Regions from separate parts of the Rhizobium sp. 007 genome, predicted to be linked through region 4. Evidence: predicted binding sites of a transcription regulator. Region 4 holds the regulator's gene; each other region holds the start of a gene.

Region 1 (3,034 bases), 1.9 Mb from region 4:
GAGTGAGAAGATCCGGCCGCGTTCTGCATCATTGCGGTAATAGAATTCGATGCGTATCGGCTCGCCGGAGGCGCAATCGGTGATGTCCGGAAGATCGGCAACCGTTTCTTCAGCGGTGAAGGAATCCTGGAAGGCATTGCTGACGGCGATCTTCGGCGCCTTCGGCCCAGCCAGCGCTTCGAAGCGATCGTCCCAGCGGGCGGTGATGGCGCGGATCGCTTCCTCGAGCTTCGCTTGCGGGATGCGCGGCGTTTTGCCGCCGGATCGGCCGATGATGAAGTGTACGCGCGCAACCCGCCCTTCCGGGAAGGCCGGGTAATAGGCAGAGACCCGGCCGTCGTAGACGGTCTTCAGATAGGTGCCGATCTTTTCGCGAACGATGGAATCGTATTCCTCGCGTGGTACATAGACGATGACCGACACGAAACGGTCGAAATGATCGATGCGCGGCAGAACGCGGACGCGCGGCCGTTCGACTAGATCATTGATCTGTTCGGCGAAATTCGCGAGCAGCGTCGTGTCGATCTGGAAAAGATCGTCGCGTGGATAAGATTCCAGCGTGTTGTACAACATTCGGCCGGAATGGCTCATGGGATCGAAGCCGAAATGATCTGTCACTTTGGCAACTTTGGAACGGATGAGCGGAATTTCCGAAGCCGAAGACGTATAGGCCGTAGAGGTAAAGAGGCCAACGATGCGCAGTTCACCGGTGACGTTGCCGTCCTTGTCGAATCGCTTGACGCCGACATAATCCATATAGGCGCGGCGGTGGACGACGGATTTCACATTCGCCTTGGTGACGATCAGGAAATCCGGACCATCGAGAAAGGCGAGGATTTCCGGCGTCGTCGTTACGGCATCCTTGCCGGTGCGCAGCACCAAGACATCCGGATCAGAAAGAATGCCGAGGCCAGCGCCCTTGTCACGCTCGACCTTCGCTTCGCTGCCCTTGCTGGAATAGACATATTCACGCATGCCAAGGAAGGTGAAGTTTTCATCGCGTAGCCAGGTGAGGAAAGCCAGTGCTTCGTCCCGATCGGCCTTTTTGCGGCTGGCGCTGTAGCTGCCCAATTCGGCAATCACGGTGTCGAGCTTGGAAAGCATGGGCTTCCAATCGGAAACAGCCTGGCGGACCTGCTCCAGCACGATCATGATGCGCTTGCGAAGGTCGCCGGATTGCGCCGTAGTCAACGGCGAAATGTGAATCTGGATATGGCTGACACGTTTTGCCGGATCGCTCGCCTCCTCGGCTGAATAAAGTACCGGCGTCTTGCCATGCTCCATCACCAGGATCGGATGCACCGCCATATAGAGATCGCGATAGGAGCTTGTGACCTCGCTCATAACCGACTCGTAAAGGAACGGCTTATTCTGATCGGTAACCGTCAGGACCGAGACCGCAACGCCATCGGGTTCGACATCAGCCAGCGTTTCGATCGTAACGCGCGGGACCTTGCCGTCCCAGCCAGCAAGCTCCTTAGCGGAATGAACGGCCGAAAGCGCCAGCATCTCCGGTGTGTAGCGATCGAGGTCGTCTCCACTCGCCCGGCCGAAGAGGATTTCCGGATCGAGATGCGGCTCTTTGGCTGCAGCAGCGATCTTCTTTGCGCTTTCGATCAGCTTTTCCCGTCGCGGATGGTTTTTGGCAGCCATTGAAGACATTCCCCCGATTTGTGTGATTTGGCGCAAGTTAGCAGAAGAATTGTCGAAAAAACCCCTAAAAGAGGCTCCGCCTTGGCAGTTTTTGTGCGTTTTTGACCTTGTTCAGTAAAATTTCAGAGGATTCTCCGATTATAGGAAAGCCCAGGCCGGTCTTGGATTTTTTCGGCTCGCCGAGATTTCCACGCATGGATGAAGAATGGTTGACAGCTGCGCGGCAAAAGGACGATCAACAGCGCATCGAATTCGGGGTTTAAAATTACTATGCCGGATAATAGTGCTGCAGGAACGGTGATCGTCATCTCCAGCCATGTCGTTCGCGGTTCGGTCGGCAATCGTGCCGCCGTCTTCGCGCTTGAGACGCTCGGCCATCAGGTCTGGGCACTGCCGACGATCATTCTGCCCTGGCATCCCGGTCATGGTCGTTCGACCCGGCTCACTTTTGCGGAGGCCGATTTCGATGCCGCCATCGATGATCTCATCCGTGCACCGTGGGTTGGAGAAGTGAAGGCGGTCTTGTCTGGTTATTTCGGAAACGCTGCCCAGGCTGGTTCTGTTGCCCGTCTGGTCGGTGCATTGCGTGAAAAGAATCCCGAGCTGCTTTATGTCTGCGATCCGGTGATGGGCGATCTGGGCGGCCTCTATGTGCCCGAAGCGACGGCGGAGGCGATCCGCGACCATCTGATCCCGCTTGCGTCTTTGGCGACACCCAACCGCTATGAGCTGGCCTGGATGGTGGGCGCACCGTTGGAGGACAATACAGCTGTTATGGAGGCTGCTTTGTCACTCGGCCCTTCCCGCATGCTTGTCACCTCCGCTGTTCCGATGATGGCTGGCGGCACCGGAAATCTCTATCTTTCCGGCCGCCATGCTCTGCTTGCCGAGCATCGTGTCGTCGACAATCCGCCGAACGGACTGGGCGACCTGCTGGCGGCCGTCTTCCTCTCGCGGCTTCTTTCCGGGATGGACGACGAAAAGGCGCTGCAGCTTGCAACAGCCAGCGTCTATGAAGTGCTGGTGCGTGCGGTCAAACGCGGCAGCGATGAGCTTACGCTCGCAAGCGATGCGACAAGCCTGTCGACACCGATGGCCATGGTGCAGATGCGCCGCCTCATGCATCCCGCCCAACGGAAGAAGAGTTAGCGGCGCCCGTTTGCGCATTTCGCATGCGCAGCAGTTGATCTTGCGGCGTCTGCGCGCTAATCGACAGTCATGCAGTGTTTTCCAACTTCACTTCTGGACGGCTATCGCAACTTCATGAACGGGCGTTACGCCGACGCCCGCGACCGCTATAAGATGCTGGCTGAAAACGGTCAGAGTCCGAATACGCTGGTTATTGCCTGTTCGGACTCGCGCGCAGCACCGGAACTTATCT
Region 2 (3,034 bases), 2.1 Mb from region 4:
CAAGCAGTCGGTGGGTGTAGTCGAAGGTCGGACCGAGAAGCTGGCCGCCAGGCAAATCCTTGTAGGTCGCCGAAACGCGGCGCTCGATCTTCATCGCCGCGGTGTCGAGCGGTTTCGAATAGCCGAAGCGTGGCAGCGTCGTGCGATAGGCGCGCAGCAGGAAAATTGCCTCGATCATGTCGCCGCGCGATTGACGGACGGCAAGTGCGGCGAGCGTGCGGTCGTAGAGCGAGGCTTCCGCCATGACACGGTCGACGGCAAGAGCCAGCTGTGCGACGATCTGGTCGATGCCAATCGCAGGCAGCGAGCGGTCGCCGCGACGGCGGTCGGCAAGTAGGCGATGGGCATTCTCGATGGCGGCCTCACCCCCTTTGACGGCAACATACATGGCTCACATCTCCGTTGCGATGATCTTGGTGGTGCGCGGCAAGCAGAGGAAACGGCTGCCTGCCGTCAGCATGAGGTCGATGCCACGCGGAAAGAGGGCGTGGTTTTCCGCCCAGAGCCGCAGGAACGCCTCCGGCAGGCCGACAGGCGCAATCTCGTTCACGCCTTGAATGCCGGGGCCCGTCAAGGCCAGCCGGCGGCCCCCTTCGAGTCCTGCAAGTTCGACGATCAGCGTCGTCGAGCGATCAGGATATTCCTGCGTGCCTAAGGCAAAGAGTCCAAACGAGGAAAGCGTCACGCCGTGCTCAATAAAGGCAAAGCGGGCTTCGGCCCTTTCCGGCACCACGGGCGCGCCGGTGTGAAAGCCGAGCCAATCGAGCATTGCGGATTTCGCGAGCCCGGAAGATAGCCAGACCGGTGTATCATGGTCGCACAGCGTCAGCGCAATTGCGCCTGCGGCTACGCCAAGTGGCGCAGGTGGCGCGACTTCGGGCGCGATGGTCTGGATCGTGCCGGGGCGCGCCATGCCATCCATCATGGTCTTGAAGACCCTTTGGGCGTGGAAGACCGGTTCGGCAAAACCACCCGTCAGGGCTTCTGTCTTGAGGCTCATCAGTCGTCTCCGCGCACCATGGTGAAGAAATCGACCCGTGTCGCCGCCGTCTCGTCCGCCTTGCGCTGATCGACCCCAGCGATCCGCGCCGCGATTGGCGAAAGCAGCCTCTCCTCGACGAAATCCTTCATCGCATCGTCCTGCCACAGTGCGTCGAAGATCGCGGCAAGCCTTACCTTTTCGCGGTCCGTGCCGAGCGCCTGTGCATGACCCACGGCGCCGGAACCAAGCCGTATTGTTGCGCGCGTAACCGTGACCTCGCCGAGATTGAAGGGGGCGCCGCCGCCGCCGATGCGGCCGCGCACCATCACGAGACCGGTTTCCGGCCCGCGCACCGGTTGAGCCGCTGGCTTTTCAGCGAGTCCGTCAAAGGCTTCAACGAGTTCGTGCCGTTCAGCCCGCGCGAGAAGATCGGCAACGCGCTTGCGGTCAATCTCGGGCTGGCTTGCAAGGTCCTTCTGTTTCGCTGATGTCATCGCCGTTCCCTAAATGTCTATTGATATAGACAACCATACAAGGTACTTGTAGCCTTAAGGTGAGGACGTGACAAGCGTGTGACATCACTCAAGTGAAAGTGCAGGGCGGGAACGAATGGCCGGACTGAACCAGGTACAGAGACAGACGGGCGTGGCGCTCTGGCGCCAGATCGCGGACCGTATTCGCGACGCAATCAGTGCCGGGGCGTATGACGAGACCGGCATGGTGCCGCCGGAAACTGTTCTGGCGCTGCGATTCGGCGTCAATCGCCATACGGTCAGAAGCGCGCTTGCCGCCCTTGCTCAGGAAGGTATCGTGCGCGCAGTGCAAGGCCGCGGCACCCTGATCGAGCGGAAGGAGCGGCTGAATTTCCCGATCACGCGGCGTACGCGCTTCACTGCCGGTATTGGCGCTCAGGCGCGCGAGATGCGCGGCCTGCTGCTCGACCATGCGGAAGAGAGGGCTGATGCTGACGTTGCGCGCTGGCTGAGGCTTAGGTCCGGGACGGCGGTGATCCGTCTCGAAACATTGCGTCTGGCCGACAAGCGGCCGGTATCTTGCGCAACGACATGGTTTCCGGCCGACCGGTTTGCCGGTATCGACGAAGTCTATCGCAAGACGGAATCGATCACCAAGGCCTTTGCCGAACTCGGCCTGCCGGATTACGTCCGCGCAACGACCGAGATTACCGCCGCTCACGCCGATTCACACGACATCGCCACGCTGGAATTGACGCCGGGCGCCATCCTGCTCATCGCCAAGGCAATGAATACCGATCTTGACGGCGTGCCGGTTCAGTACTCGATCAGCCGCTTTGCAGCCGACAGGGTGCAGTTCACGATAGAGAATTGAACTGAAAAAGCCGGGCAGCGAGCCCGGCTTTTGAATGAGATGTCGAAGGCTTAATGCGCCCCGGACATATCGCCGAGCACTTCCTTGGAAGCGACGGTGGAGTCGGCATTGAGCTTGTAGACCATGGGAACGCCGGTCGCGAGGTTGAGTGCCAGGATCTGTTCCTTGGTCAGGCGGTCCAGCACCATGACCAGCGAACGCAGCGAGTTGCCGTGGGCAGCGACGAGCACTTTTTCACCGCGCAGCACGCGTGGCAGAATCTCGGTGAGATAGTAAGGCCAGACGCGCGCGCCGGTGTCGCGCAGGCTTTCGCCGCCAGGAGGCGGGGCGTCGTAGGAACGCCGCCAGATATGAACCTGCTCCTCGCCCCATTTGGCGCGGGCATCGTCCTTGTTGAGGCCCGAGAGGTCACCGTAGTCGCGCTCGTTCAGCGCCTGGTCGCGGATCGTCTTGAGGTCCGGCTGGCCGATTTTGTCGAGAATGAGCGTCAGCGTGTGCTGCGCGCGCACGAGCGCCGACGTGAAGGCGATATCGTATTTTATGCCGTAGTCGGCAAGCGCCTGCCCTCCCGTATTGGCTTCTTCGATACCGAGTTCCGTGAGATCCGGATCCTTCCAGCCGGTGAAGAGATTTTTCAGGTTCCAGTCGCTCTGGCCGTGGCGAACGAGGACGAGGGTGCCGCTCATGAAATATGCCTCCGTAGTA
Region 3 (3,034 bases), on a different replicon from region 4:
CGAGATTGTCCACACGGTCTCCTCCTCTTGATCTCGCCTCATAAAGTACCAAACTTCCGTGGGGCATAACTGTTCCTCTTTGCGCTTCCGAGTATCATAACGCTGCCGCCGCTCGAAGCCGACGAAGTCAGGCTGGTGGCAGTCGGCGATTGGCCAACGTCGTGTTGCTTCGCTTGATCAGGAGGATATCAGGGCCGTCGACACCTCACATGCAAGCTGACGGCAAAGCTTGCCCATCCTAACATGGAAAGGCGCCTTGTGAGCTTCAGACCACCACGATCGTTCTCGGATCGGCCGAATTCCGCATTCAGCCCTTTGAGCCCTTTGGAATACGAACTTGCCTCGGAGCGGGCCGATGCACTTGGTCGCCAAGGCCGTAAAGTCGAGGCGGCACTTGCAAAACTTGCCGCCTCGACAAAGAGCGATAATCGCACAGCTGATCGAGAAGGCCTCCTGAATGACGCCGCGGAGGCTGTCTGGGCATTGTTCATTCAGCGGGAGATCTGCGGACTCCGCAACAACTGGGACCTCGTCACACGGTATGGGATTCCCGGCGAAGTGCTTGCGAGGGTCGGGGCCATACGGCGATGAACTCATCAGGCTGGCCTCTATTCGACAGCAAAAGACATGTGCGTTCGCAGCACGCGACCGTCATTGCCAGAAAATTTAGAATGTCAGAGAAGCGCGAAGACTAACCATGGGCGCCACGCAGAACTCGGCTGCAAGAAGTCGTCAATGAAACCACGCAAAGGCGGTACTCGCCATGCCTATACCAGAAGCTTCAGCTGACGTCGCTAAGCGGCTGCCGCCGCGATGTATCGCCACGGCCGCCATTAAATGTTGCGTGCCGCGAGGATCCAGTCTGCCGCAGCAGAGATATCGTCGACCGTTGCAGTTGGCGAAGGCTTAAATCGTGTGTCGTCCCCGCGACGATACTTGCCTGTGCGGACGAGCACTGCTTTGGAAAGTCCGGCCTGCAAGGCACCCGCGACGTCCGTTTCCGCGTCGTCGCCCACCATGACGGCCTTTGCTTTCGGACAATTCATGCTGGCGAGCGCGGACAGGAAGAATTCGGGTGACGGCTTTCCCAGGATAGTGGCACGCCTCTGACTTGCGAACTCCAGCGCCGCGATGAACGCGCCCGCGTCGAGACTGAGTTTGCCGTCAACATCCTGGAACGTCCGGTTTGGCGCGAGCCCTAGGAATTCCGCGCCTGTGACCAGCTCGCGAAATGCGGCATTCAGGGTCTGGTAATCGAAAGCCTCGCCGGCGTCGCCGACAACAAGAGCCTTCTGTGGCCCTCCTGCCAGGTCGTGGAAATCCAGCGCGAGATCGGGATGAACCAACAGGTATGGCGATCGATCGTGCTTATCGAGCCACTCCCGCGCGGCTTGCGCCGGAGTAAAGAGCTCATCGCTTGTGGCGTAAAGTCCAAGTCCTGCAAGTCGCTGCAAGAGCGCCTGCTTGTTCGAGCGTGTCGTATTGCTCACGAACCGGATGAGTAGGCCGGCTTCGCGCAAGCGCGCAACAGCATCGGTAGCGCCCGGTATGACTTCCTCGCCGTCATAGATAACGCCAGCGAGATCCAGAAGTACTCCGCTGATCATGGACGGAGAATGAACGCCGAAGCATCGTGCGTCAAATTTAGGAATTCGGCAGAGATCTTATCGCGAATCCGTGGGCGACAAGGAAGTCGCCGGTCTTGTCACTCAACCCACTGACTTTCGCGACCGACTTCCGCATCCGCCTCGTGGCCGTCGGTGATATTTGCGGCCTATTTGCGGTGAGGGCAAACCCACAGAATGGCGCGAGGATCGTCGTCTTTAAGGCGCAGCGCGCTATGCTGATGCGTTTTTCACGCACGCCTGCATTACCGCTATATCGAGCTCATCAAGCGCATGGGCCTTCGAAGAGTACGAGCTCTCCCGCAACAATATTACCTGGTGTAATCGCTCCGTCATGCTGCAGGAGGGGATGGCGCTACTATGGCTTCAAAATCCCGTCATGCTGGCATGAAATAAATTGCGATGCGTGGCATGATGCGGGGCACATCGGAGAGAGATATGAATACGTCAAAGGATGATCTCGATAAACCAGACTGGCTGGAAGCCGAATTGGCCGATACGCTCGACGAGGACTACGAACTCGAGCTCTCCGAACCGGCGCTGTCAGAAGAAATCCGTAAGATCTATCGCACGTCGCATCCGCCCCCGATGCCGCGTGTCGATTACTTCCGCGCTCTTCTGGCGCTGCAGGCCGAGCTGATCAAATTGCAGGACTGGGTCTCCTATCACAGGGAGAAGGTCGTCGTGATCTTCGAGGGACGCGACTCGGCCGGCAAGGGCGGCGTGATCAAGCGCATCACGCAGCGGCTCAACCCTCGCGTGGTGAGAGTGGTGGCGCTGCCGGCTCCTTCGGACCGAGAGAAAACCCAATGGTATTTCCAGCGTTACGTGCCACATCTGCCGGCCGGTGGCGAGATCGTGCTCTTCGATCGGTCCTGGTATAATCGGTCCGGCGTTGAGCGCGTCATGGGGTTTGCGACCGAAGACCAGGTGGAACAATTCTTCAACGATGTGCCCGAGTTCGAGCGCATGCTGGTGCGCTCCGGCATCCGGCTGGTCAAATACTGGTTCTCGATCACTGACGAGGAACAGCAGATGCGTTTTTTGATGCGCATCCACGATCCTCTGAAGCAGTGGAAGCTGTCGCCGATGGACTTGCAATCGCGCGTGCGCTGGGAAGCCTATACCAAGGCAAAGGAAGAGACCTTCGCCCGCACGAATATCGCTGAGGCGCCCTGGTACATCGTCGAGGGCAACGACAAGAAGCGGGCCCGCCTCAACTGCATCGACCACCTGCTTAAGCAGATTCCTTACGAAGACGTGCCGCATGAGAACATCACGCTCCCAGAGCGCGTGTTTAACCCCGACTACGAACGCAAGGTCCTCCCGCCGGAGCTCTACGTGCCGCCGAAATACTGATGCCAGCCCAAAAGCATCAAGACACTGTGCGGATCGCGCAACCTTCTTAG
Region 4 (3,034 bases):
CAGGCCGCGGGCGGCCCGATCGCGGGAATTCGAGCGCCGTCTCGAAAAGAAGCTTGTGGCGGTCGCTGCAGAACGGATCAACCTCGGCGCGTTCTATCGCCGCGCCTTTATCGAGGCCATGCATTGACGCCAGGTGCGGTCGCACCTTGCCTTGCCCGCGACGTTCAGATCGCCGCCTGCATCAGGTAGAGGGATCGTTCCGGAGGAAGCTGTGCAACCATTTTCATCATGATCTTGGGATCGACATGGGGAACGGATCGCAGTTGGCCGTCCCGGTAGATGATCGTCAAGACGCGCGTCTCTTCGTCATAATCGAGTTCAGCGATCGTTTTCGTGTACACCAGGAACCGCATGCCGTTTACACCTCGCTGGTCAATGGAACATCACCAAGGTGATGGTGCCGACCATGACCCACCCGGAAACGATAATCAGGGACATTCTCAACAACGCCGTCTTGATCGTCATGGAATACTCCAAATCGCTTCAACCAAACTAGCTGTACTTTGGGACGAGTGTGGCCTATCGGGCCGAACCCTCATCCCGGCGGGATTATATGTCTGACGCCCTTAGGCGAGTATGGGAGCCGAAGGCGTGACTGGAATCACCTCCAGCGCGACTAAGCACACCCTAATATAGGCAGTCGCGTGAAATCGACGTGACACACGTATTGCGCGAACAGCTGTATCGCGCGTCTCAATCTGTGCGCACAGCGACGGGGATAGGATAGGAACCTGATCCGGATCAGAAGTCGCCGAGTGCGTAGCCGGCGCCACGCACCGTCCGGATCACCTTATCGGCCTTGCCGAAACTGATGCCCTTCCGGAGACGCCCGATGTGTACGTCGACAGCGCGCTCATCGACACTGGCATCGTTACCCCACAGCGATGCCCTCAATTCCGATCGGGAGTGGACGCGGCCGGGGGACTTCATCAGAAACTCGAGCAGCCTGAACTCGGTGGGGCCGAGCTTGACTTCCTTCTTCTGCCTGTGAACCCGGCGGGCGTTCTTATCGAGCGTCAGATCCCCGACCTTCAGCGTGCTCTCCAGCAGCGCTGGATTGAGACGCCGCAGGAGGTTCCGCAAGCGGATGAGGAGTTCCACGGGGGAGACTGCCTTTATGAGGCAGTCGTCGGCTCCGGCGGAGAGAACGGCCAACCGGTCCTGCTCGAGGGCCGAGTCCAGCAGCACCACGATCGGAAGGCGGGCGGTCGCTCCAGTTGTCCGGAACTGGCGGCATGTCGAGATTGCCATCGAGCCAGGAGCCGGCGCACCGAATATCACCGCATCAGGCAGCCGCAACGCCACGAGCTCGACCAGCGACGCATGCGGGTGAAGACAGTTCACCGAATACCCTTCTGTCTCCAGAGCATGCTTCAGTGTCGCGAGCAGATCTTCGTCCTGCTCAACAACAAGTACCCGCACCGACATCTTCTCCGGCCTCCCTGCTATGCTTCCATCGAATATCCTGCGCCGCGGACGGTGCGGATGACGTCCTGCATGTTGGAGAAGTTCAGCGCCTTGCGCAGTCGACCGACATGAACGTCCACGGTGCGCTCGTCGACATAAATGTCGTGGCCCCAGACACCGTCCAGAAGCTGCGAACGCGAGAAGACGCGGCCGGGCGACGACATCAGGAATTCCAGTAGACGGAATTCGGTCGGGCCGAGACGGACTTCGCGGCTCTTGCGGTGAACACGATGCGTTTCGCGGTCGAGTTCGATATCGCCGCATTTCAGCACCGTGGAGAGCACCTCGGGCTTGGCGCGGCGCAGCATCGCCTTGACGCGGGCAACGAGTTCGGGCGTGGAGAACGGCTTGACCACGTAGTCGTCGGCGCCGGTGGAAAGGCCGCGCACACGCTCGCTTTCCTCGCCGCGCGCCGTCAGCATGATGATCGGCAGACGCTCCGTTTCCGGGCGCATGCGCAGGCGGCGGCAAAGCTCTATGCCCGACACGCCCGGCAGCATCCAATCGAGGATCAGAATATCCGGCGTGCGCTCCTGAAGCCTGATTTCGGCCTCGTCGCCGCGCAGAATGGTGTCGACCTCGAAACCTTCGGCCTCAAGGTTATAGCGAAGAAGCACGCTCAGTGCCTCTTCGTCTTCAACGACTGCAACTCTCGGGATCATTCGGTTCTGTCTCCTGAGGGCCGGTTCGGAATTGTCATTCCGTGACCGCGCCGACGGTGTTGGCAGTATCGTCCTTCGGACGTTCGCCTTCCGGCTGTGCGCCGGTCGCCATGTAATAGATCGTTTCGGCAATGTTAGTGGCGTGATCGCCGATGCGCTCGATGTTCTTCGCACAGAAGAGAAGATGCGTGCAGCTGGTGATGTTGCGCGGATCTTCCATCATGTAGGTCAACAGCTCGCGGAACAGCGAGGTGTACATCGCGTCGATTTCCTCGTCGCGCTCGCGGATCGACTTCGCCTTGTCGGCTGAACGCGAGGCATAGACGTCGAGTACTTCCTTGAGCTGGACCAGCGCCAGTTCGGAAAGATGCTCGAGACCGCGGGCGAGCTTGCGCGGAACGCCGGTGCTCTGCACGGCGATGACACGCTTGGCGGTGTTCTTGCCGAGATCGCCGACGCGCTCGAGATCGGCCGCGATGCGGATCGAGCCCATGATCTCGCGAAGGTCCGAGGCCACCGGCTGGCGGCGGGCAATCGTGACGATCGCCTTGTCGCCGATCTCGCGCTCGGCGTGATCCATGACGACATCGTCGGAGATGACCTTCTGGGCCAAGCCAGCGTCACCGTTAACCAGCGCGCGGACGGCGTCCGACACCATCTGCTCGGCAAGCCCGCCCATTTCCGAGATGCGGCGGGACAAATACTTCAGATCCTCGTCATAGGCAGAAAAGATATGGGTCGATGCCATTGGGATTGTCCTTGAATAGCCTGAACGCCGCAGCTCAGCCGAAGCGGCCCATGATGTAATCCTGGGTGCGCGGGTCGTCCGGATTGGTGAACATCTTGTCGGTGTCATTCTCCTCGACGAGATTGCCGAGGTGGAACATGGCGGTGCGCTGCGAAAC

What was found. Region 4 encodes PhoB, which activates phosphate uptake and scavenging genes when phosphate is short. Its sites were predicted from a motif close to TGTCATNNANCTGTCAT; they were not measured.
Region 1: the regulator PhoB is predicted to act here: its motif matches at 1,852-1,868, upstream of ISN39_RS18920 (NAD-glutamate dehydrogenase).
Region 2: the regulator PhoB is predicted to act here: its motif matches at 1,544-1,560, upstream of phnF (phosphonate metabolism transcriptional regulator PhnF).
Region 3: the regulator PhoB is predicted to act here: its motif matches at 1,945-1,961, upstream of ppk2 (polyphosphate kinase 2).

What each region holds. Positions count from the first base shown of each region.
Region 1 covers NZ_CP064187.1:3,873,581-3,876,614, reverse strand. The annotation lists gene ISN39_RS18920 (NAD-glutamate dehydrogenase) at 1-1,653, opposite strand, end outside; gene pdxY (pyridoxal kinase PdxY) at 1,924-2,802, shown strand; gene ISN39_RS18910 (carbonic anhydrase) at 2,872-3,034, shown strand, end outside.
Region 2 covers NZ_CP064187.1:4,126,334-4,129,367, forward strand. The annotation lists gene ISN39_RS20070 (carbon-phosphorus lyase complex subunit PhnI) at 1-388, opposite strand, end outside; gene phnH (phosphonate C-P lyase system protein PhnH) at 392-1,000, opposite strand; gene phnG (phosphonate C-P lyase system protein PhnG) at 1,000-1,476, opposite strand; gene phnF (phosphonate metabolism transcriptional regulator PhnF) at 1,592-2,329, shown strand; gene ISN39_RS20090 (2,3-bisphosphoglycerate-dependent phosphoglycerate mutase) at 2,380-3,015, opposite strand.
Region 3 covers NZ_CP064188.1:1,187,492-1,190,525, forward strand. The annotation lists gene ISN39_RS36800 (hypothetical protein) at 1-15, opposite strand, end outside; gene ISN39_RS36805 (DUF6665 family protein) at 259-591, shown strand; gene ISN39_RS26760 (TIGR01458 family HAD-type hydrolase) at 834-1,607, opposite strand; gene ppk2 (polyphosphate kinase 2) at 2,064-2,984, shown strand.
Region 4 covers NZ_CP064187.1:1,947,344-1,950,377, forward strand. The annotation lists gene ISN39_RS09850 (hypothetical protein) at 1-127, shown strand, start outside; gene ISN39_RS09855 (hypothetical protein) at 165-353, opposite strand; gene ISN39_RS09860 (winged helix-turn-helix domain-containing protein) at 742-1,428, opposite strand; gene phoB (phosphate regulon transcriptional regulator PhoB) at 1,446-2,129, opposite strand; gene phoU (phosphate signaling complex protein PhoU) at 2,164-2,877, opposite strand; gene pstB (phosphate ABC transporter ATP-binding protein PstB) at 2,912-3,034, opposite strand, start outside.